Regions from separate parts of the Nostoc sp. DedQUE04 genome, predicted to be linked through region 2. Evidence: predicted binding sites of a transcription regulator. Region 2 holds the regulator's gene; each other region holds the start of a gene.

Region 1 (5,761 bases), on a different contig from region 2:
CATCTGGGACGCAATGGAGCGTGAAGGCGATCTGGTGTATAACGAAGTCCACTTTCCGCGCGTGCTGGGTGGCGAATGTGCAGGCACGATTGTTGCCATTGGCGACGGCGTTGAGCGTTTTGCTGTTGGCGATCGCGTTTACGCCCAGAGCTTCATGAATGACAAGGGCGGTAGCTATGCCCAATACGTCGTTGTATCTGAAAAAACGGTCGCGTCGATACCCGATGGTCTCGATATGCTGATGGCAGGCGGGCTACCCATTGCTGGTATCACAGCGCTAAACAATTTGCTGGCACTGGGGATAGGCAGCGAAACCAAATTAATGCTGTGGGGCGCGAGCGGCGGTGTCGGTCACGTGGCGCTGCAACTGGCTAAACGTATGGGGGCACACGTTTTCGCGATCGCATCTGGTGCAGACGGCGTAGAACTGTGTAAGCAATTGGGTGCCGACGAAGCGGTAGATGGACGCGCCGACGACGTTGCCCAACGCGCCCGCGCTTTTGCCCCCGATGGTTTCGATGCAGCGCTGGTGCTGGTGGGCGGCGATACAGTTCAATCTACGCTGAGTTTGGTGCGCCAGGGTGGGATCGTCTCCTTTCCTAACGGCGTGATGCCCGAACCCAAAGCGCCCGACGGTGTGGAACTCAAGAAGGCAAATGGCTTCGCCGACCCGATGTTGTTAGACGAACTTAACCGATTGATCGGTATCGGTGAGTTTCAAGTTCACATCGCGCAGACATTTGCGCTGTCAGAGGCGGCACAGGCGCAGGATGCGATGAAACAGCACTATCTGGGTAAAATCGTGTTGCGCGTGAGCGGCGAATAAGCGCTGATTGAATTTTCAGTTTTGACAACAACTTTACTCTCAACAAATTTTGACATCTTTGCAGGAAAAATACCTATGAATCTCACGGACAACACCATCCTCATCACTGGCGGCACAAGCGGCATCGGTCGTGGGCTTGCCGAGGCTTTCTATCAACGCGGTAATCAAGTGATCGTCGCAGGTCGCCGTCAACATCTTCTCGACGAAATCACCGCCGCTCACTCCGGTATGCACGGGATTCAACTTGACGTTCAAGATCCGGCGGACATCGAAGCCTTTGCGTCCCGCATTCGAGAGCAGTTCCCTAAACTCAATGTTCTAATCAACAATGCCGGAATTGCTAAGACGGAAGACCTCACCTCAGATCCGATCGATTTCTTTGCGATCCAGTCTATGATTCAGACTAATATTGTCGGTGTACTTCACCTCACGGCGGCACTCCTCCCGACTCTCAAACAGCAACCGCATTCAACAATCATCACCACTACCTCTGGCTTGGCTTTCGTTCCCATCAGTCCATATCCGACTTATTGCGCGAGCAAGGCTTTTCTACACTCTTGGTTGCAGTCGCTTCGCGTTCAGCTTCAAGAAACCTCCGTGGAGGTTCTTGAACTTGCCCCACCCTATGTACAGACGGAACTTGGCGGGGCTAGTCAGGCGACCGATCCTGCCGCAATGCCACTGGCTGACTTTATTGCTGAAGTGATGCAGATTCTCAGCACTCCCAACCCGCCCCACGGCGAAATCCTTGTTAATCGTGTCAAAGCACTACGATTTGCTGAAAGGAACGGTGAGTATGAGCAAATATTCGCAAGCCGCAACGAACAATGACAAGCGATAGGAATCTATCGATCGCCAGGAGAGGGCTGCGATCGCACGCAGCGAGATCAATGAGAAATGGACTCTACAAAATTGCTTTCATTAAATCACTAAAAAATTCTTGGAGAAAGTAGCAATATGTCTGAGCAAACGAACCTTGGTGGGAATTTTACGCTGCCGAACACTTCAATAACAGTGAAGCGCATAGGTTATGGTGCCATGCAACTCGCGGGCCCGAATGTAATGGGTGCGCCGCGAGATGTGGATGCAGCCGTTGCTGTTTTGCGCGAAGCGATCGCACTTGGCATTAATCATATCGATACCAGCGACTTCTATGGGCCTCACATCACGAATCAAATTATCCGACAAGCACTGCATCCCTATCCGGAAGATTTAGCGATCGTCACTAAGGTGGGAGCGCGTCGTCCTGAAGATGGATCGTGGGTTCCCGCGATGTCGCCGCAGGAACTAACCGAAGCGATTCACGACAACCTGCGTAACCTCGGACTTGATGCGATCGATGTTGTCAATCTCCGCTTGATGGGTGACGTTCATGGGCCATCGGAGGGTTCTCTTGCAGAGCCGCTAACGACCTTAGCCGAACTTAAGGAGCAGGGATTAATTCGTCACCTCGGTTTGAGCAATGTCACACCTACGCAGTTGGCAGAGGCGCAAACGATCGCAGAAATCGTCTGCGTGCAGAATCAGTACAACGTAGCGCACCGAGAAGATGACGCTTTCATTGACGACCTCGCAAAGCAGGGAATTGCTTATGTGCCGTTCTTCCCGCTGGGTGGGTTCAATCCGTTGCAATCGTCAGCCCTCGATGCTGTCGCAGCATCACTTGGAGCTACACCGATGCAGGTCGCCTTGGCATGGCTGCTTCAGAGATCGCCGAACATCCTGTTAATTCCCGGAACGTCATCCATTAGTCATCTGCACGAAAACACCAAAGCGGCAGACCTGCAACTTTCACCGCAAACGATCGCACATCTCGACGCGATCGCTACAACTGCGGTTCAGTGAAAACATTATTGTCCAAGGCTAAAAACTAATTCTCAACTTCCGGCAACCAAATAATAAATGTAGTTCCTGGCGCATTGGGTGAAGTGAATTTAGAGTTGATTGCAGGGCTGAAAACCTCAATTTCACCCTGCATTTGCTCTATTAATTGTTTAGCGATCGCTAACCCCAAACCTGTACCTGGGATTTCTGTTTGCGCTTGTACTCCGCGATAATGCCGTTCTCCAAGATGTTTTAAATCTTGGGGTGGAATGCCGGGCCCGTTATCACTAATAACTATTCCCTGAAAATTAGCTTTTTCTTGCCCCGCCTGAATCAAAATTTTGCCACCAGTGGGAGTGTATTTCAAAGCATTATCAATAATATTAGTTAACACCTCTCGTAATGCTTTGACATTGGCACGTACTAGGGATGAATTCTCTTGAATTTCAGTTATTAGTTTTAGCTTTCGCTCTTGGGCGATCGCTTTGGCTGATATTAATAATGGTTCTAATATATCTGCTAGGGAGCAGTCAACTGCTTTATCTCCCGTTCCTGGTAATAATAACGGAGGTTTAGCATCTTTTTGGATAGTTGCTTCTACAAATACTTCTTCAGGGAGATGTAGTGGTGCTAAATCTGCCTCTGTCAAATCAATTACTTGATCGAATTGTTGCAGCAATTCTTGGAGGCGATCGCTTTCTCTGACAATACTATTTGCCACATCCCGGTTAGCATCTGTTGGTCGTAGTCGTTTCAATAGGAGTTTGCCAAAAGTCCGTAACGCCGTTAATGGGTTACGAAACTGATGCAACAAATTATCCAGCAAATCTCGCTGTTTTTCTTGGAGAATTTGTTGCTCGCGCAACTGTTGCTCAAACCATGCTCGCCGCTGATCTAAAATACAAGCGATCGCTAATGTTTGGGCTATCCGTTGAATCTGACTTTGTTCGTGTTCATTCCATACCCGATCTTTCCTACCTGTCACTAATAACCCCATCATCACACCCTCATAAATCAAAGGTAAAACAATTTGGTTGCCACTAAGTAGGTATTCCTCTTTGAGATCGGGTTGAGACGTATCTGGTATCTCAGACTCCCGTGACGAAGTTGGAGATTCTGAACCTGCTGTCAATAACCTTCCCTGTTGATTGGGTAATATAAACGCCTTTCCAAGTTGAAGTTGCTTGTATGCCGTCGCTTCAATAGTTTCCTCTCCTGGCAGCAATAATGCTGTTTCCGGGTAAATCACCACAGGAATCAGTTTGGCATCGCCAGAAGGAGTATCTACCAATTCTTGTGTTAAGTACACAATACTTAAAGTTGCTCCTAGCCCTTGGGTTAGTAGCGCTATTTGCTCTCGACACAAAGCAAGAAAATCAGAACTGGCAGACATTAACATTTTTTAGCTTTTGCTCAAGATTATAGATTTTGAGGCATGATGTAAGAGAGGATACTTAATTTTTACCTCACTCATTTCATCAAGCTTAACTAAAATCTTCAAAAGAGATGGTTTGTACTAAGGAATTATATTCTTAGGTGATTTTATTTTCTTGATGTTTCAAAGATATTAACTTTCTTATATTAAAAGGTTAAAAACTATTGATATTCTGAACTAGAACCTATATAATGACGACGGATTTTGTAGCTATCACTACAATCTATAGCTTGAAAGAGGAGGACAGTATATTGGCAAGGAGACGCAAAAGGAAGAGTCGTCGTCGTCAGGAAGGACGGCGTATTTTGGAACACGTGCCTCAATATAGCATCGAAAGTGGCGAAGAAAAGCCAGTAACAGCAGCGAGAAGATTCATTCAAGCTGAAGGGATTTTGCCACCAGCGTTGCTACTTGTAAAGCGAAATGAACACACTACAGATCGTTATTTCTGGGCAGAAAAGGGACTGTTTGGTGCTCAATACGTAGAGGAAAACCATTTCTTGTTTCCTAGTTTGAGGGTGTTGGAACCTTCACCAGGTCAAGAACCTCTTGCTTTAGCTAGTCGTTGAACCATAGATGGTCATCTTGGGCATTGAATGTGGCTCCTGACTATTATTAACTGGCAAAATTGCTAAGTTTATGCAAAATTTAATTTTTTTTTAGTTTGTAGCTGATTTGCCAGGAAATCTAGTCCAGGTAGTTGGAAAGTGAAGCTGTTTCAAACCATGCTAGATTGCATGGATTGATACTAATTTGATGATGCAAAAGGGAGTGGGTATAGAGCCAAGCGCGTCTAAAAAGAAGAGTGAAGTTGCGCTCTTATGCCGTAGATGGTTAAAGCTTGCTCTGTCAATGAATTTAAGTTAATGAATTTAAATTTTTTCCCCACGACCAAAGTCGTGGGGAAAACTGACAAAGCAGCAGTCTTGATTTTCTCCTGACTACTTTCCATTGCCTGCATAGTAGGTTAGGTCAGAAGTCTGCATATCATAGTTAAGAGATGGTCGCAACAATCAACAATTATTTCCCAGGCTTGAGCTGTAGAGTCCTCTGCAACTCGCTGAGTTCATCTCGATGGGCAACTACAGCAATCTTACTTGAGGAGGTTTGTTCGCTCTGAGTTGTTTCTACTTTGAGCGATACCTTCTCAAGTCTTCCAGATTTTTTCCAATAAAATAGACCACTTAAAGGCGACAGCAGTACCATCGCCAGAACAAGGGTACTCAGGCTAGGAAAAAGCAGGGATGTCACCAGAGATAGACAAACAATGCCAGTCGCTGCTAGGAAAGTTAGAAATATGGCTAAGAACCAGCTGGGACGAACATTACCTTCAAAAATTACCTGATTTTGTTCTCGGTCTACCGTTGCCACTCGGTAAGACCGCGATCGAAAATACTCTTTTAATTGAGACATTAAAACAGCTTCATCTTGCTCAGATACTAGGTGGGCTATTTCTGTGCGGTCTTTAGTCGAGGCACGAATAAAGAAAAACAGCCCAACCGATAACAACAAGGTTAGCAGGAAGGTAGATGGCAGAATAGCAGTATCCATAACTAATTGTTAGTGTTTGACTGGAGGAGACTTATTCATTATCAATGATTCGTTACTTTTTCCTCCCGTTGATGTAGTCAAGCCATTGAAAAGCTAAATCCTGAGCTTGAACTTGCCATTCAGGA
Region 2 (5,761 bases):
CTATGGTTCACCAAAGCCACAAAAAATTCTCGCACCAGTTGGGTGTCATATGTTCCTACCCTCTGAGTAGGAATTTGCAAGCCGTAGCTGAGGTGAGGCCGTCCAGAAAAGTCTAGCGCTACCTGAACTAAGGCTTCATCCAGTGGTGCAAGAAAATTACCAAAGCGGACAATGCCTTTTCTGTCGCCTAGTGCTTGGTTGAAAGCTTGCCCTAAAGTAATGCCTACATCTTCGTTGGTGTGATGGTCATCAATTTCCCAGTCTCCCTTGGCTTGGACATCTATATCAATCAGCCCGTGGGAGGCAATTTGATGCAACATATGATCCAAAAACGGAATGCCTGTTCCTGCTGTGCAAGTTCCTCTACCATCCAGGTTGATGGTAACTTGCACATCAGTTTCACCAGTAGTGCGGTGAACAGTGGCAATCCGAGAAGTTTCAGTTAGGCGATCGTAGTTTGAATTAACTTGGCGATTGGTTGTTTGCATGGGGAGTGAAAAGAGTTAGGAGTTAGAAGTTAGGAGTTAAAAATTCATAACTCATAACTCCTAACTCCTAACTTTATCGCGTCACATTCCCATAATTTCATATCCTGCATCTACATATAGAATTTGTCCGGTAATCCCACTGGACAAATCACTACACAAGAAAGCCGCAGCGTTGCCTACTTCTAGCTGAGTGACGGTGCGTCGTAGGGGAGCTACTTCTTCTACATGATGAATCATATCCAAAATTCCACCCACTGCTGAAGATGCCAATGTACGGATGGGGCCTGCGGAGATGGCATTCACGCGGATATTTTGCGGCCCTAGTTCAGCAGCCAGGTAACGCACACTCATTTCTAAACCCGCTTTAGCAATTCCCATAACGTTGTAGTTGGGGATTGCCCTAACACCACCTAAATATGTCAGGGTGACGATACTACCTCCCTCTGTCATCAAAGGTTTCGCTGCACCACTTAATTGCACTAGTGAGTAAGTACTAATTTCTAAGGCGGTGTTGAAGCCAGAACGAGAGGTTTGGCTAAAATCTCCACTTAAATCGTCTTTGCTGGCAAAAGCCAGACAATGGATGAGGATATCTAGCTTTCCCCACTGTTCGCGAATTGTCTCAAAGGTAGATTTAATTTGGTCTTCATCTTGGACATTACAGGGAAGAAATAAGCTGGGGTTAAGAGGTTCTACCAACTCCGCGACTTTTTTCTCCATCTTGCCGCGTTCATCCGGCAGGTAAGTAATACCCAGGTTTGCTCCAGCTTTGTGCAGTTGTTGGGCGATGCCCCAAGCGATCGAGCGGTTATTGGCAATACCTGTAACAAGGGCATTTTTTCCAGTCAGATTTAGCATATAAATTGTTAATGCGATCGATCATTAGGAGCATACTAGAATCTGAGGCACGTTTTGTCTTTGTTTTATACAGGCTTGACAAAAATGAATATTGCTAAGGGTGTTTGCTGTGACAAAAACCTTGATTTTTTATAAAGATATTCTCAAGATATCTTTATTTGTTCTTCAAAAAACCTTTTGAATATAGCTATTGGAAGTACTTATCAACAATTAGTAGCTGAAAGGATCAACAATTATGTATCATTATAAACAAAGAGTTATGAAGAGATTAGTTGGAGTATAGGAAAGTACAGAAAGGTTGACGGTGCTTTATTCATTTTTCGGGTGTATTCTTAGGTAATCAGTTTTTGTTTTTCCGGCATTGGGTAGGGGAAGGGAGATGATCGTGACACAAGATAAAGCCCTAGCAAATGTTTTTCGTCAGATGGCGACCGGGGCGTTTCCGCCAGTTGTGGAAACGTTTGAACGCAATAAAACGATCTTTTTTCCTGGCGATCCTGCCGAACGAGTTTATTTTCTTTTGAAAGGTGCTGTTAAACTTTCCAGGGTGTACGAGGCAGGAGAGGAAATAACGGTAGCGTTGCTGCGGGAAAATAGTGTTTTTGGTGTATTGTCATTGCTGACAGGAAATAAGTCGGATCGGTTTTACCATGCGGTTGCATTTACGCCTGCGGAATTACTGTCAGCACCAATTGAACAAGTGGAACAAGCACTCAAGGAAAATCCAGAATTATCAATGTTAATGCTGCGAGGTCTGTCTTCGCGCATTTTACAAACAGAGATGATGATTGAAACTCTTGCTCACCGAGATATGGGTTCTAGGTTGGTGAGTTTTTTGTTAATTCTTTGTCGGGATTTTGGCGTTCCTTGTGCAGATGGGATCACAATTGATTTGAAATTATCTCATCAAGCGATCGCAGAGGCAATTGGTTCAACTCGTGTTACCGTTACTAGGCTACTGGGAGATTTGCGTGAGAAAAAAATGATTTCTATCCACAAAAAGAAGATTACTGTGCATAAACCTGTTACCTTAAGTAGACAGTTCACATAAAAACAATTGGAGAAAGGGGAATCGGCGCGTGTTCTATTTTGAAAAATGACACTAATAGCTAGAGGTAAATCTAAAATTGAATAATTTCAGCTATTGCCAATTTCCACTTCTTTCCAGACAATGCTTAAAAGTAGTAGGCTGTATCAGGAAGGATTTCGGTAGCTAAAGATGACCACCGGATACATCCTCATCGCAGCAATTTTGATTCTGGGAGGCGTAATTGCCACCGTGGGCGATCGCATCGGCACACGAGTTGGCAAAGCCCGCCTCTCACTTTTTAAGCTTCGTCCAAAAAATACCGCCGTACTAGTAACAATTTTTACTGGTGGTTTGATTTCAGCATCAACGTTAGGGATTTTATTCGCTGCTGACGAAGGTTTGCGAAAAGGAGTCTTTGAGTTAGAAGATATTCAAACAGACCTCAGACAGAAGCGGGAACAGCTAAAAACCGCAGAAACGCAGAAAAGTCAGGTAGAGGGTGAGCTAAATCAAGCAAGAATTGCCCAAGCAAAGGCACAACAAGACTTGCAGGCAATTAATCAATCTTTGCAGGCGGCGAATGCCAAACAGAGGGAAACGCAAGCCCAGCTGAACCGTACCATTAGTCAACAAGCCCAAACCCAAACTCAACTCCAACGCACTCAAGGCCAGCTAGGACAAGTTGTAACTCAGTACCAAAAAGCCATAGCTGAGTTGCAAAGCGTTTCCAATCAGAGAAAACAGCTACAGGCGGCAGTTGAACTCTTGAAAACAGAACGTCAAAGACTGTATGCAGAAGCGAAAAAAGCCATTGACGAAGCCAAAACAGCAATTGAAAAACGCGATCGCGAACTTGCTAACCGTCAAGAAGCCATAGAAGCGCGCGATCAAAAAATTGCTCAACTGGATCAACTGATTCAAAAGCGTAACGTAGAAGTTGCAGCACGAGAGCAAGTGATTGCCAAACGGGAATCGCGCCTCAAAGAATTGGAAGCACAACAGGAGGAACTAGAACAGGAAGTTGCCAGACTGGAAAAATATTATCAGTCCTACCGCGACCTGCGTTTGGGTAAGCTGGCTTTAGTTCGCGGTCAAGTTCTGTCCGCTGCTGTAATTCGTGTTACTCAACCTGCCGCTGCTCGTCAGGCAGTGGTACAACTTTTACAAGAAGCCAATCGCAACGCCAACCTCGAATTAAGCGAACCTGGTGCAAATTCGGCAAACTTAGAGCTGTTGCGCGTGACCCAGGATCGGGTCGATCAATTAAGCAAGCAAATTGGCGATGGTAAAGAATACGTCGTGCGAATTTTTTCTGCTGGTAATTACGTCAGGGGAGAAAAGCAGATCGAATTTTTTGCGGATACAGCCCAGAATCAACTGGTTTTTTCGGGAGGCACGGTGTTAGCCACGACTACTGCTGATTCCCAAACCATGACATCTTATCAGTTACAGCAGCGGCTAGAAATACTGATTTCTGCTTCCCAATTTCGTGCCCGTAATGCCGGAATTGTCGAAAATGTGCAAGTAGAGGGGACTTTTCTGCGCTTTGTCAGCCAATTAAGACAGTATAATCAACTTTTGGAGATCAAAGCGATCGCAGCAGAGGATACTTATACAGCCGGGCCATTGAGAGTAAAATTGGTGGCAATAGTTAACGGAAAAATTATTTTTAGTACTTAAAAAATTATTTGCACACTGTTATTAGTAAGATTTAAACATATTGAGCAGCAGTCAAAATAATTGCTGTAGCTGCATTTTTTATTTAGCAGATACTATGCGAACATTTTTAATTTTTAATTAATTATGAATTTCCGTGAATTTTCACCAACACAACCAGTCATCTTGGGGTTTGATCCAGGTCGAGATAAGTGTGGTTTAGGGGTGATGGGACTGGATCGGCAACTGTATTATCATCAAGTCGTGTTAGCAAAAGAGGCGATCGCTAGTATTGAGACACTGCGCCAAAGGTTTCCGATCTCTTTGATGGTCATGGGCGACCAAACTACAGCCAAACAGTGGAGACAGAGATTATATCAAGAATTGACAGAACCGTTGAGTATTATTTTAGTAGATGAGCGCTACACAACCTTAGAAGCACGCGATCGCTATTGGCAAATGTTCCCGCCCAAAGGGCTAATCAAGCTATTGCCACAGGGTCTACGACAGCCTCCAAGACCCATAGATGACATTGTTGCCATCCTTTTAATCGAAAGATACTTAAATCGCCTCACTGAATCAGCAACCAGCCAATTTTAGATTTTAGACTTCGGCTTACCTTAGCTCCGGTTCCATTGAGCGAAGTCGAGATGCTCGGCACACGCTCAGTCGAATACTTTTTTCTTCAATCCAGAATCCAAAATTGAATAACTCCAAACTTTTAAAGTTCCGCCCGAATCGTAAAAGCATAGTCTCCTCCAGGCTCTAGCTGGTAGTCTTGTTGCTCCAAGAATCGACCGAGAGGTTCTTTGATTAAGGCGCGACCTTGGGAAGGCTTGACGGCAAGTTCTCCTCGACGAAAATGCCACTGGAAATGCCACTCAAACTCACCCGCACTCACTTCACCCTCAAGGAAGCCGTGTTGCCAGGATTGGCGGGTAATTCTGACATGGGCAATGGTTTCTGGCAGACGTTTTGCACTCACAATGCTTTATGTCAAGTGTGGAATAACAGCCGATGATCTAGGCTACTTATTTTATTTACCAAACATATCTCAATTAGACAAACTGACAAAGTGGGTATTTGTAGTTAACTAGGTTGTGTTTATGAGTAAGATGACTTCAGCATCCTGGAGTTGCGCCACCGATAGTGTAAGCAAACTAGGCGTAGCCTCTCCTAGAGAAGCGTTAGCGAGTTTTACTTCGAGGGTCATAGTTCGTCATAGAGATTGGAAAATAAATCAAACGAGAAATGCTAATTTTTTCGTTGCTTCTAGCGATCGCATTTCAACTACTGGTACATTTCAGGAATCGTTCCCACTCGCAATGTGAAGCAGTCTCTAGCGTAAATACCCAAATTAAGCAGTGTCTAACACTCGTATCATAATTATGTCGCTGAAAGTTTTTGTTGGGAACCCACAATATATTTATGCCGCAAGATAGCTGTTTTTTGAATCTATATGTACTTCAAATGTTGGGCAAAAGTATCTGAAGCATACAATAAATTAAAAACTACAGATAAAAAGATTTTGTGAATTACGCATAGACTCTTATACGATTGGGTAGTCTTACTAAAATAACTATCTCTAACACCAATGCCTAAAAAAGTAGGGAGAATGTCTTGTGGAGTCCTCATCACAAACTAAAAAAGGCTTTTTAAAAGTTAGTGGTTTCTAAGTGGATTTTCATAAATAACTTTATATATTTTAGCATTTCATTTAGTTTGACTG
Region 3 (5,761 bases), on a different contig from region 2:
TTACTCAGCAAGTAGAAGAAGGCAATATTCGTTTACGAGATGTTACAGGTGGTGGCACGCTCTATGATATTGGCATCTACTGCATTAATGCTGCACGTTACCTCTTTCAAGATGAACCAATTGAAGTATTGGCTGTAGCTGCCAATAACGGAGAACAACGCTTCAGCGAAGTGGAAGAAATGGCTAGCGTTATCTTGCGCTTCCCAAATGAGCGTTTGGCAACATTTACCTGTAGCTTTGGAGGAGCAAGTGTTTCAACCTATCAGATTGTAGGGACTCAAGGCGATTTACGAGTAGAACCTGCATATCCTTGGCAGGGCGAAATCAAGCATTACTTAACAATTAATGGTGAAACTCAAGAGCGTACCTTTGAGGATCGCGATCAACTAGCGGCTGAATTTACATACTTCTCTGATTGTATTCTCGAAGATAAAGATCCAGAACCATCAGGTACGGAAGGGTTGATTGATGTTTCGATTATTCAAGCACTTTACCAGTCAATTGAGACGGGTAAACCTGTGCAGATCCAAACTAGCAATCGCCATCAACGTCCCACATCAGATCAAACTATTGAGCGTCCTCCTAATGACGCGAAGCCAGACTTAATCCACGCTGCTGCACCTTCTGGCGAGTCATAATGCGATAGACCACTAGTTATGTTGTAGCGATCGCTTAACAAAAACATCGGCTATTCATAACATATAAGGGCACAACTATAATATTGTGCCCTTACATGTTATCTATTCAATTAAAAACTGCTGTCTATACCCAAATATTAAGGATAAAGACCTCTGTCAGTCAACGCCTGAGCCACTCTACCTACCCCCAGCGTGTAAGCTGCTAATCTTAAAGAAATTTGCCGTACCTCCGACTGATGAATCACCTTGCGATAGGCTTGCACCATCAAATGTTCCATTTCGCGGTTGACGCGCTCCTCATCCCAAAATACGTAAGAAAGACCCTGTACCCACTCTAAATAACTGACTACTACACCGCCAGCATTCGCCAAAATATCTGGTAACACTGTCACACCCCGCGCCTCTAAGGCCAAGTTAGCCTCAAGAGTAACCGGGCCGTTAGCTGCTTCTGCGACAATTTGCGCCTGCACCTGATTGACATTTTCTTCAGTGATTTGGTTCTCCAAAGCTGCTGGTATTAAGACATCACAGGGTAAGGTTAATAAATCTGCATTGCTAATTGGTACAGATTGCGGGAAACCAACAATACTCTTACGATTTTCAGCAGCGTAGACTTTTAATTTGGGAATATCAAGACCAGCTTCAGAGAATATTCCCCCAGCACCAGTTGAAACAGCGATAATTTTTGCGCCTGCTTCATATAGTAATTCCGCTGCGGCACAGCCGACGTTACCGAAACCCTGAATGGCTACTCGCACTCCTGCCAAAGATTTACCTCGATCTGCTAACGCCTCACGGACAATAATCATCGTGCCACGTCCGGTTGCCATTTCTCGCCCCAGAGAACCACCAATAGAAAGGGGTTTTCCAGTTACAACTCCTGGTACAGCATGACCAACATTTACAGAGTAGGTGTCCATCATCCAAGCCATCTCACGGGCAGAAGTACCCATATCTGGCGCAGGAATATCTACGGAAGGCCCAATATCTTTAATCAACTCGCTGATATAACGGCGGCTGATTCGTTCTAATTCGCCAACACTGTAGCGTTTGGGATCTATAGCAATGCCACCCTTTCCACCACCGTAAGGAATACCTAACAAGGCGCATTTCCAGGTCATCAACATTGCTAGAGCGGATACTTCGCGCAATGTCACAGCCGGATGGTAACGAATTCCGCCCTTGTATGGGCCTAAGACATCAGAGTGCTGCACTCGGTGTCCAGCGAGAACTTGTATTTCCCCATCATCTAACTTCACGGGGATGGAAACCGTAACAACTTTACGCGGGTGGCTGAGAATTTCTAGCAAACCCTGATTTAAATTTAATTCTTTAGCTGCCGCTTCTAAGTAACTACAGGCTTGGTCAAATGGGCATATATGCGCTGGAGAAGCAGGTTCTGACAGCAACAGAGATTTTGAAATCATAATTTTTCTCCTAATCACGGTATCTTTGCGAACCGGATCTCATCTGTACCTAAGCTTATCCTTTTTTTTTTGAAAAAGGATAGATTTTGTAGTTTTTGTTACAGTTTTATATTTTATATTCTGATATGTAAAAATTATTCGAAAATTACTGTTGTAGGGGCAGCTGTGCGCCCCTAAATGAAAATTTATATGTTATTGGTCAGATAGTTAAATCCAAAATTTTTACCTTGCTAACGCGATCGCAGCATTCTGTCCCCCAAAGCCAAAACTCAAACATAATACCTGTCGAATTTTACTTAGACGTGCGGCTGTAACAATATCTAAATCAAATTCTGGCTGCTGCAATCCCAAACAAGGCGGTAATATTTGATGCTTTAGCGCCATGAGAGAAAAAGCTACACCTAAAGCTCCAGATGCGCCTAGTGTATGACCTGTGCTTCCCTTGGTGGAACTAACCGCCACGCCTTGGGGAAACAAACGCTGGATTACCATACTCTCCATCTGGTCATTTAGCTGGGTAGCTGTGCCATGAGCATGAATGTAATCGATATCGCCTGGTGAGAGACAACTACGTTCTAGGCATTGTTTGATAGCAGCGATCGCACTTTTCCCTCCGGGTTCTGGTGAATTACTATGATATGCATCGTTAGTTAAGCCAAAACCGAGAATTTCACCATACACTTTTGCTTGACGCTGCTTGGCAAACTCTGCTGATTCTAAGACAAACACAGCCGCGCCTTCGCCCAAGACTAAGCCTTCTCTGTGCAAATCAAAGGGATAAGCCCCAGTTTTTGCCAAAGCACCCATCTGCTGAAACCCAGCTAAAGTTAAAGGTGTAATCGGTGCTTCCACTGCACCTGCGATCGCTTGTTGACATTGCCCAGTTTGTATAAGCATAGCTGCTTGAGCGATCGCCCAAATTCCAGTTGCACAGGCTGTCATTGGTGCTAAAACTATCCCCGATGCACCGATTTGTCTTGCAGCTGCGATCGCATTTAAATGAGGTAATGTATCTAGCCAATTTTCAAAAGAGGAAACCGGGAAATGATTCGCGTTATACATTTGCCGCGCCAGCATTTCCCAAGACGCTTGATAAGAGCGACTCGATCCAATGACTACAGCACAATCAGCTAAAGGTGCAACTAACCCAGAATCTTGTAAAGCAGAAGCAACAACCATCCGAGTTAACCTTGTCAACTCAGATGGTTGTTGATTAATCAAACCTAGAGGAAGTGGCGTAAGTTCTGGAAATGGTTGATGTAACCGAATTCCAGATTTACCAGCGATTAAATTTCGCCAGCTATCTTCTAAGCTTCCACCCAAGGCAGAAACTAAACCAATACCAGTAACAACAATTTTGACCAATTTAGGAGTTAGGAGTTAAAAGTGAGGAGTTAAGAGTTAAGAGTTTTTCCCTTGCCCCCCTGCTCCCCTGCTCCCCTGCCTTTTTCTCCTACTGTCCAGGCGTTTTTAAGTTTTCAGCACCTTGAGTGACTTTAGCAGAGTCAATGCGATCGCCTTGCTGAATTTTGTTTACTACATCAAAGCCTTGAGTGACATTGCCAAACACGGCGTAGTTACCATCCAAAAATGCTAGATCGGCTAAAGCAAAGTAAAACTGGGCAGAAGCTGAATCTGGTGATTGCGATCGCGCCATTGCTACTGCACCCTGTTTATGGGGCAATACGACGGGTTGAGCAGTAGCATCAAATGGTTTATTGTAAATTGGAGTATCTGAACCTTTTGGCTTAACTTCTAAAGGTATATAACGAGCATTTCCCGTTTTTGGGTCAATATAGCTACCAGTTCCTAGTTGATCTGCTGGAACTTTCGGGTCTTTGCTTTTGGGATCGCCCCCTTGAACTACAAAGGGTTGGGGTTCGCGTACAACTCGATGGAAAGCTAAACCATCGTACACACCCTTTTGCACTAAATCTATAAAGTTGCCAGCTGTAATGGGGGCATCAGTGCCGTCTACTTCGATAGTAATCGGCGAACCTTTAACCGTGATTACCACAGTAGCCTTGCCTTCTAGTCTTGGTAAATCTGTTATTCCAGGAATACTTTCACTAGTAGTTTGAGATACAGATGTTGCTTCAGTAGTTGTCTTGGTGCTTGCCTCGGTTGTAGCCGAGGTAGCAGTCGAGTTTGGAGAAGAGCTATTAGAAGCGACTTGCTGTGTTGAACATCCTCCCAACATCAAGGCACTGATAATCACAAGAGAAAGCAAAAATTGTGAAATTTTTAACCGCATTGCCTGTTACCGATTTAACCAAAGTATCTTATCGTTTTGAGGAGCATTGGGATTAGGGGAGAGGCGACAGGTAATAGGGAATAATCTGTACCCTGTTACCTCTACCCTCTACCCTAATTTCTTAAAGTCCTTCTAGTGATACTCCCAAAAAGCGGGCTAACTTTGCGCCTTCTGTTTCCAACTCTGTTAAAGATACCGGTTGTCCAACCCGTGTTAAGGGTATATCTCGCCGTCCTTTAATGCGTAGATAGAGGGCGCGACGGGGGTTAAGACCTTCTTTTATGTCTATTAATACAGATTGGACATCTTCTATGCGGCTATCAATCTGGATTCGGCGGTTTTTACCAGGAAACCCCCAGCGGAAGATTTTGATTGCGCCAGTTTCCCGATCGAATTCGTTGTAACCGCCTCCAACATCCAATAAAATCACTAACCACAGGTATGTAGCTAATAGCAAGCCAGCGGTACCATATAACCCCATTACTAATCCTTGGGGGACAAATACCAGTTGAGTGGGATCGGAAACTATGAGTAAATTAACTTTTAAATAACTGGATATTCCAGCCAATAGAAAGCCGCTTGCTCCCAAGGTAACGATAGTTGCCCACCAGTAGTTACTGAACCGACGAGAACCGAGAACATTTTGGTGCAGGAGGCGATCGCCTTTGTTAATCGTTGTTGATGTCGTCATTGAACTACCATTGCCTGTGAGATACTCGCTGTCACATACTCGCACACTGAATGCTCTTGCATAGAGTGGTGGGTTCCTTTGCCAATCCGGCTATTGCTTAGGAGGCACGGAGAGCTATGTTTGAAGTCCACGGGAACCCTGCCGCAGACTATAAATTTTTCACTTTGTACCTTACAAATTTTACTGTCCCGGATAATGCCGACTTACTTGTACTACGGGACAAACCACTTAGGCTATTTGTATTAGTCAAGATATGCCAACTTCCTTTCTCCTTGTCTAACGTTTCACATAGGTTTTCCAGAGGTGTATCAACGACCGTGGCAGCGAAGTGACTATCCGCATTTTACCAAACATCGTTGACAAAAACTCAACTGCGCCCTTCTATGTTCCTGCTACCGATATAATTTTTTAGGGAGTGTTGTACTATTTTTTTACTCAATGGCCGATCAAAATTCTTTCTCCCTGTCCTTCAGCCCCCCTTATTCCCTGCCACCCTCTCCCTGCCTCTTTTTGACCTCTTGAAATGAGCGATCTACCTACCTCCATCTACATTAAATTTTTTTAGATTTCTGAGAAAAGTTGTGTCAAATTGTAAAATTTCTGATATTCATATTATTTATAAGGTTCGTGTTTCATAGCTCATTTCCTTTTGCGTATCAGGCAAAAACCCTGAGTAGTGTGATAAGTTAAGAATCATTAAGTTACCACAAGCTAGATTACTAGCCGATGGTACGTGTAATGTCATAACCCT
Region 4 (5,761 bases), on a different contig from region 2:
TTTCAACAGTCGCAATTGCAATCACCAAAATTTATTAAATGTAAAGCAATATTTTTAGATTTATTTATGTTTAATTAAAGCTTATTAATTTTGTATTTAACATTAAAATCTTTGGATACAAAAAAATTGCTTTGAGTTGAAAAGCTTAAAATTATACTGATTCAAAAAACGTTTATAACAGATAACCACACCCCCAAAGCATTTTCTTGACAAGAATAGGGATCGGGGGTGAAATTTTGCTATGTACTTCATCCACCTGGAAACTACTATAAAACTAAAGGACTAACAAAAACAGCTTAAAGAATACAAGTATTGATTAAATCTTCAACTCCTCCTACTGGTAAAATTTTTGTCTCCAGTTTGCAGGCTAATTCTTCAATACTCATATCATCTAAAAATACTAATTCACCATGTTTGAGCATTACATTTGGTAGTAAAATTCCGTCTCCCAAATCTTGTCCTTGTAAGTTCAATAGCAAATCATGACCCGTTAGTAATCCCGTGACAGTGATACTCTGTCCCCAATAATCACTACATAAAGCACGCATATTTACTTTTAATCCTTCAACAGAATTTAACCGTTTCAAGATAGGTTCAAAGGCATTTTCTACTGCGTTGCCTACTACCCAAGTTAATTTTCTCTGAGGATAAACTTTTGGCGGTAGTAATTCTGTTGCCGCGGCTGCAAATTGCTTGATAAACAACTGAATTGAACCAACACCATTATCAATTTGGGGATACTCTTCATATTCAGATTCGCTCGGTAATTCTTCACCTGCAATCAAAAACCACTCATCAGCTAACCAAGCGACGTTAGAGGAAAACTTTTGACGAAATTGTTGCGAGAGTATTCGCACTTGAGAAATCACTTCTTTCGCTTTTTCTTTGGTTACGGGTGTAAGTTCGTCTTCTGGAGGCCGAAACCTTGTCAATCCGACTGGCACAACTGCCACCGATGCCACCGTAGGCACTTCACCAGTATGAAAGGATGCTAAGTCTTTTAAGGTTTGCTCTAGATGTTCACCATCATTTATACCAGGACAAACAACTACTTGAGCATGAACTTGTAGCCGTCTTTTTTGAAACCACTTGAGTTGTTGCAAGATTTGTCCTGCACGGGGATTTTTCAAGAGTCTAATTCTAACTTCCGGCTCCGTGGCATGAACAGAAACATACAACGGAGATAAGCGCATTTGTTCAATCCGCTGCCATTCTCTTTCTGGTAAATTGGTCAGGGTAAGATAAGAGCCGTACAAAAAGCTTAAGCGGTAATCGTCGTCTTTAAAGTACAAGCTGGTGCGCTTACCTGGTGGTTGTTGGTCGATAAAGCAAAAAGGACAGCGGTTATTACACTGAATTAAGCCATCAAATAGGGCAGTTTCAAATTCTAGTCCCAAGTCTTGGTCGTAATCTTTTTCGATTTCCAAGCTATGAGTTTTACCAGTAGCGTCTAAAACTTCTAATTCTAAAATTTCATCAGCACACAAAAACTGATAATCAATTAAATCGCGGGGACGTGTACCATTGATTGCAACGATCGCATCCCCAGCTTCAAAACCAATCTCTGCGGCTATTGAGTCTGGAAGAACCTTGGTAATTCGGGCAGGATGAATGGTAGTCATGGGGAATGGGGCATAGGGCATTGGGCATTATAGCGTTTCTTAGTTGAGTTTAATACAGACTTAACCTCAGCCTCTTCCCTAGTCGCGTTGGGGAGTAAAATTTAAAGCCTCTCTCCTAAAAGGAGAGAGGAATGGAAGTGAGGTTAGATTGTATTACATACAACCGAGCGATCGCTCTAGTCATTTGCTTTGGACAAAGGACAAATGACAAATGACTAATGACTAATGACTAATGATTATTATCCTTTCCAACCTGCTGCGATCGCTAGTAAGATTGCACTACCGAATGCTAATCTATACCATACGAAGACCAAAGTGTTTTTGGTTGCTAAGTATTTGATCAAAAATGCAATTGATAGGTAGGAAAAAATCAAGGTTGAAATAATTCCTACAATTAACAGTGCAACAATGTTATCTGGCAACTGGTGAGCTTGAAACAATTTGAATATTTTCAAGCTTTTGTACAGCGTCGCAATGGTAAGAGTTGGAAACCCTAACAAAAATGAGAATTTTGCTGCTGTAGCGCGTTCTAATCCTAAAAATAAGGCAGTTGTCAACGTCGAACCAGAACGAGAAACGCCCGGAATCAAGGCAAGTGTTTGTCCCAATCCAACCAAAATACCATCCTGAATCTGCAATGACTCAAAACCGCGCTTACGAGTGCCAATTTTTTCTGCTAGAGCTAGTAAAAGTGCCATAATAATTGACATGATGCCAATAATTAATGGACTCTCAGGTAAAATATCTTTCAAAAGGAAGCCGAAAATTAAAGCCGGCAGTGTTCCGACGACAATACCGACAAGAATCTTCCATTCTTCGCGTTGCCAGTCTTTGGCTTTTAGTGCTTCGATTCCACCTTTGACAATACTAGAAATCAGCGACCAAAAATACCCCACAATTGCGATAACGCTGCCAAATTGAATTGCGTCAACAAAATCTTTAGAACCTAGTTCTTTCCAACCAAATACCTTGGTAAAAATTATAAGATGTGCAGTACTACTGATTGGTAAAAACTCTGTAATACCTTGAACAATACCTAAAATAAAAGCTTGAATAAACTCCATATACAATTAATACCTTTTTCGTGTGATAGAGATCGTGATGAACATTGTTTGGCTGAGTTTAGCTGATGATGTTGCTTTATATACTCTCTATTGCACCCAATCTTGTAGAAAACTCAATTTGACCGATCGAAAACATCATCGAAGACGCTGACTATGTTCTTACACCCACCTCAATAAGTCAACGCAATTTGAAAAATTCATCAAATTTTAATATTTAGCAGACTCATAGCAGCTGACTTTTCACCTCTGTGTAATCCCTTATTTATAAGGAACTACAAAGGAGTTCTGTATCAGTGGAACTTTAATGGATTCGTCTGGCGCAGAATGTTTTGTTTGGTTTGCACCAGCGCTTGTGGAAATTTTAGTATAATTACAATGCCCCAGGGGGGGATTTGAAAATGTGATATCTTAAGTAAAATAAAGTTTAGTAACAAATATTAAAAACTTTGATTAATAATACACTGTCTTCCTACAGCGCTTCTACTCCTTGTATTGATACTGAGTTGGATTTAGCTGATACTGCGCAAAACGGTATCAGACAATTGGAATCTACACTTTCCCTTTCTTCCTCTTTACCCTTATCTCCTTCTACCCGACAAACTTGGTTAGTGTTTGCAGCAGCGGTGTTTTTGGTAACAGTGCCAGTATTTATAGAAGCGCCAATAGTGCGATCGCTACCAAGTCTGAGTTTAGCGCTGACAGGATTTTGGGTGTGGCTCAGTTTTGCCTTAATGTCACGTCCTGCAACTTACGTCTGGGGCGATTTGCTCTTGGGGTTTAGCTGGAGTTGGTTAGCAGGAGCGATTTACTGGGGTTGGTTACGTTGGGAACCTTTATGGCATCTGCCTGTGGAATTTATCGGTTTACCGTTTGCTTGCTGGTGTCTGGCAAAGAATTGGGGCAAGGTAGGTAACTGGTTTTATTTAGGTTCTTTACTCGGTACAGTTTTAACAGATGTATATTTTTATATAGTAGATTTGATGCCCTATTGGCGGCAAATTATGAGAGTAGATGCAGATGTAGTACCGCAAATCTTACAAAATGCTCTCATACAAGTACAAGCACCTTGGGGACAAACTTGGGCGATAATTCTCGCCGTAGTGCTATTAACAGTAGGAATTTCAGCTTTAGGTCGAAATCAAAGACACTGGTATGCCTTTGGCGGCGCAGTTTTAAGCACAATTTTGGTAGACAGCCTATTTTTGTTAGCTGCGATCGCAGCGTGAAGAAGGTAGGAGACACTATATAGGAATCCATTTTGATTCGGAGAAATTATTTGCGTAGGGAGGGAACAGGGAACAGGGAAGAAGGAATAAAAGTGTACTGAGTTTTTTTCAAAAATCAAATACGAGTCTTATTATATGTTGATGTTGCAATGAGCGTGTGGGCTTCTCTTACTGAAACTTTTCCCAGCCCAATCTACGGCACATCAAAAATGATACTGTAGATGATTAATTAGTTAAGAAATATTACATAAAAATCGATCGGCATCAAGTCTTTTTTGGCAAGGTTTTCGATCTTAGAAATCGTGCAGTTTTGTGTCTGCTTGAAAGGTAGAATCAGCCACCCCGAAAAGATTTCGTCAAGCAGAGAATGCTGCTGGAATCGTCGATGTAACGCTATTGCAGCCATGCAGGCACTCTTTCCACGATGAAAATTTTTGGCAAAAGTATAGTCAAACCCAGTAACGGTAAATATTGTGGATATTAATACGCTGTATATTAGTTTCTGATGACTGCTGTGTTGACTAAGCTATCAGCTTTTGTCCTTTGTCCTTTGTCCTTCGTCCTTTGTCAGTTGTCAGTTGTCCTTTGTCCCTTGTCAGTTGTCCTTTACAAATGACCAATGACCAATGACCAATGACCAATGACCAATGACTAATGACTAATGACTAATAACTGTTGTTAGCTTAAAACTTTTATTGCTGTTTGATGGAAAGAGGTAGAAAAATCGTGAAAGGATTGGCGCGTTTATTAACAGTGTTTAGCTTGTTACTTAGTTGCTGGGGATGGTTGGGAACAACTCAGATAGCCCAAGCTGCTAGTTTCAACAGTTTTGCTTTTCCCCAAGTCCCAGTTCTGGCAATTGAGCGGCAGAATCGGGCAGACGCTAAACTAAGAACGGAATTTGGTAAAAAAATTGATTTGAATAATACCAACGTCCGAGCTTTTCAACAGTTTCCAGGGCTTTATCCTACCTTGGCTAAGAAAATCATCACCAATGCTCCCTACCAAAAGGTAGAGGATGTATTGGATCTTCCAGGATTGAGCGATCGCCAAAAACAAACCCTGCAAGCCAACCTCGATAAATTCACCGTGACAGACCTAGAGCCTGCCTTCAATGAAGGAGACGATCGCTTTAACAACGGTATCTACAGATAACTGAATTGCAGTTAATGTAGCAAATAGCAGCCCACTCCTGATTCTAGGGAGTGGGAGATGATATGAGTTAGGAGTTAGGAGTTATGAGTTAAAAATTCAAAACTCCTAACTCCTAACTTCTAACTCCTCACTTCCCCCTACACATTACCTTGTCTCAGATAGATATTCCCAGCCAATTTGATGTCTTAGTAGTCGGCGCTGGTGCCGCTGGACTATACACAGCGCTATGTCTGCCAGAATCCTTGCGAGTCGGTTTGATTACCAAAGAAACCGTTGCTTTATCCGCTAGTGATTGGGCACAAGGTGGCATTGCCGCAGCGATCGCGCCAGAAGATTCTCCCACGCTGCACATTGAAGATACGATCCAGGCAGGTGCAGGTTTATGCGATCGCACCGCTGTTGAATTTCTCGCCGAACATGCCCCTAGCTGTATTCAATCCCTAGTTAACTTGGGGGTAGCTTTTGACCGTCATGGTCAAGCCTTAGCTTTAACTTTGGAAGCCGCCCATTCTCGCCGCCGTGTTCTCCACGCTGCTGACACTACAGGCAGGGAAGTTACTACTACCCTCACCGCTCAAGTATTACGTCGCCAAAATATTCAAGTCATTCAGCAAGCTTTGGCTTTGAGTTTGTGGATTGAACCCGAAACTGGTTGCTGTCAGGGAATTAGCCTGTTTTATCAAGGTAAAATCAC

What was found. The regulator NtcA, encoded in region 2, controls nitrogen genes in cyanobacteria. The targets are predictions, from matches to a motif close to TNTGTANNNNNNNNTACANA.
Region 1: the regulator NtcA is predicted to act here: its motif matches at 4,289-4,308, upstream of RM049_RS13175 (DUF3155 domain-containing protein).
Region 3: the regulator NtcA is predicted to act here: its motif matches at 2,151-2,170, upstream of RM049_RS35535 (Glu/Leu/Phe/Val dehydrogenase).
Region 4: the regulator NtcA is predicted to act here: its motif matches at 3,111-3,130, upstream of RM049_RS29340 (DUF3120 domain-containing protein).

Annotation. Positions count from the first base shown of each region.
Region 1 covers NZ_JAVRCA010000015.1:42,311-48,071, forward strand. The annotation lists gene RM049_RS13155 (NADP-dependent oxidoreductase) at 1-826, shown strand, start outside; gene RM049_RS13160 (SDR family oxidoreductase) at 848-1,657, shown strand; gene RM049_RS13165 (aldo/keto reductase family oxidoreductase) at 1,784-2,671, shown strand; gene RM049_RS13170 (ATP-binding protein) at 2,697-4,049, opposite strand; gene RM049_RS13175 (DUF3155 domain-containing protein) at 4,337-4,654, shown strand; gene RM049_RS13180 (cofactor assembly of complex C subunit B) at 5,106-5,636, opposite strand; gene RM049_RS13185 (PadR family transcriptional regulator) at 5,689-5,761, opposite strand, start outside.
Region 2 covers NZ_JAVRCA010000001.1:152,165-157,925, forward strand. The annotation lists gene hisB (imidazoleglycerol-phosphate dehydratase HisB) at 1-488, opposite strand, end outside; gene fabI (enoyl-ACP reductase FabI) at 570-1,346, opposite strand; gene ntcA (global nitrogen regulator NtcA) at 1,726-2,397, shown strand; gene RM049_RS00675 (DUF3084 domain-containing protein) at 2,566-4,056, shown strand; gene RM049_RS00680 (resolvase) at 4,180-4,632, shown strand; gene RM049_RS00685 (DUF3146 family protein) at 4,754-5,017, opposite strand; gene RM049_RS00690 (hypothetical protein) at 5,139-5,363, shown strand.
Region 3 covers NZ_JAVRCA010000088.1:24,146-29,906, forward strand. The annotation lists gene RM049_RS35530 (Gfo/Idh/MocA family oxidoreductase) at 1-638, shown strand, start outside; gene RM049_RS35535 (Glu/Leu/Phe/Val dehydrogenase) at 776-2,065, opposite strand; gene RM049_RS35540 (beta-ketoacyl-ACP synthase) at 2,288-3,430, opposite strand; gene RM049_RS35545 (peptidylprolyl isomerase) at 3,519-4,319, opposite strand; gene RM049_RS35550 (photosystem I assembly protein Ycf4) at 4,441-5,010, opposite strand.
Region 4 covers NZ_JAVRCA010000056.1:49,433-55,193, reverse strand. The annotation lists gene RM049_RS29350 (TIGR03279 family radical SAM protein) at 297-1,622, opposite strand; gene RM049_RS29345 (undecaprenyl-diphosphate phosphatase) at 1,862-2,686, opposite strand; gene RM049_RS29340 (DUF3120 domain-containing protein) at 3,133-3,912, shown strand; gene RM049_RS29335 (hypothetical protein) at 4,142-4,318, opposite strand; gene psbU (photosystem II complex extrinsic protein PsbU) at 4,639-5,067, shown strand; gene nadB (L-aspartate oxidase) at 5,217-5,761, shown strand, end outside.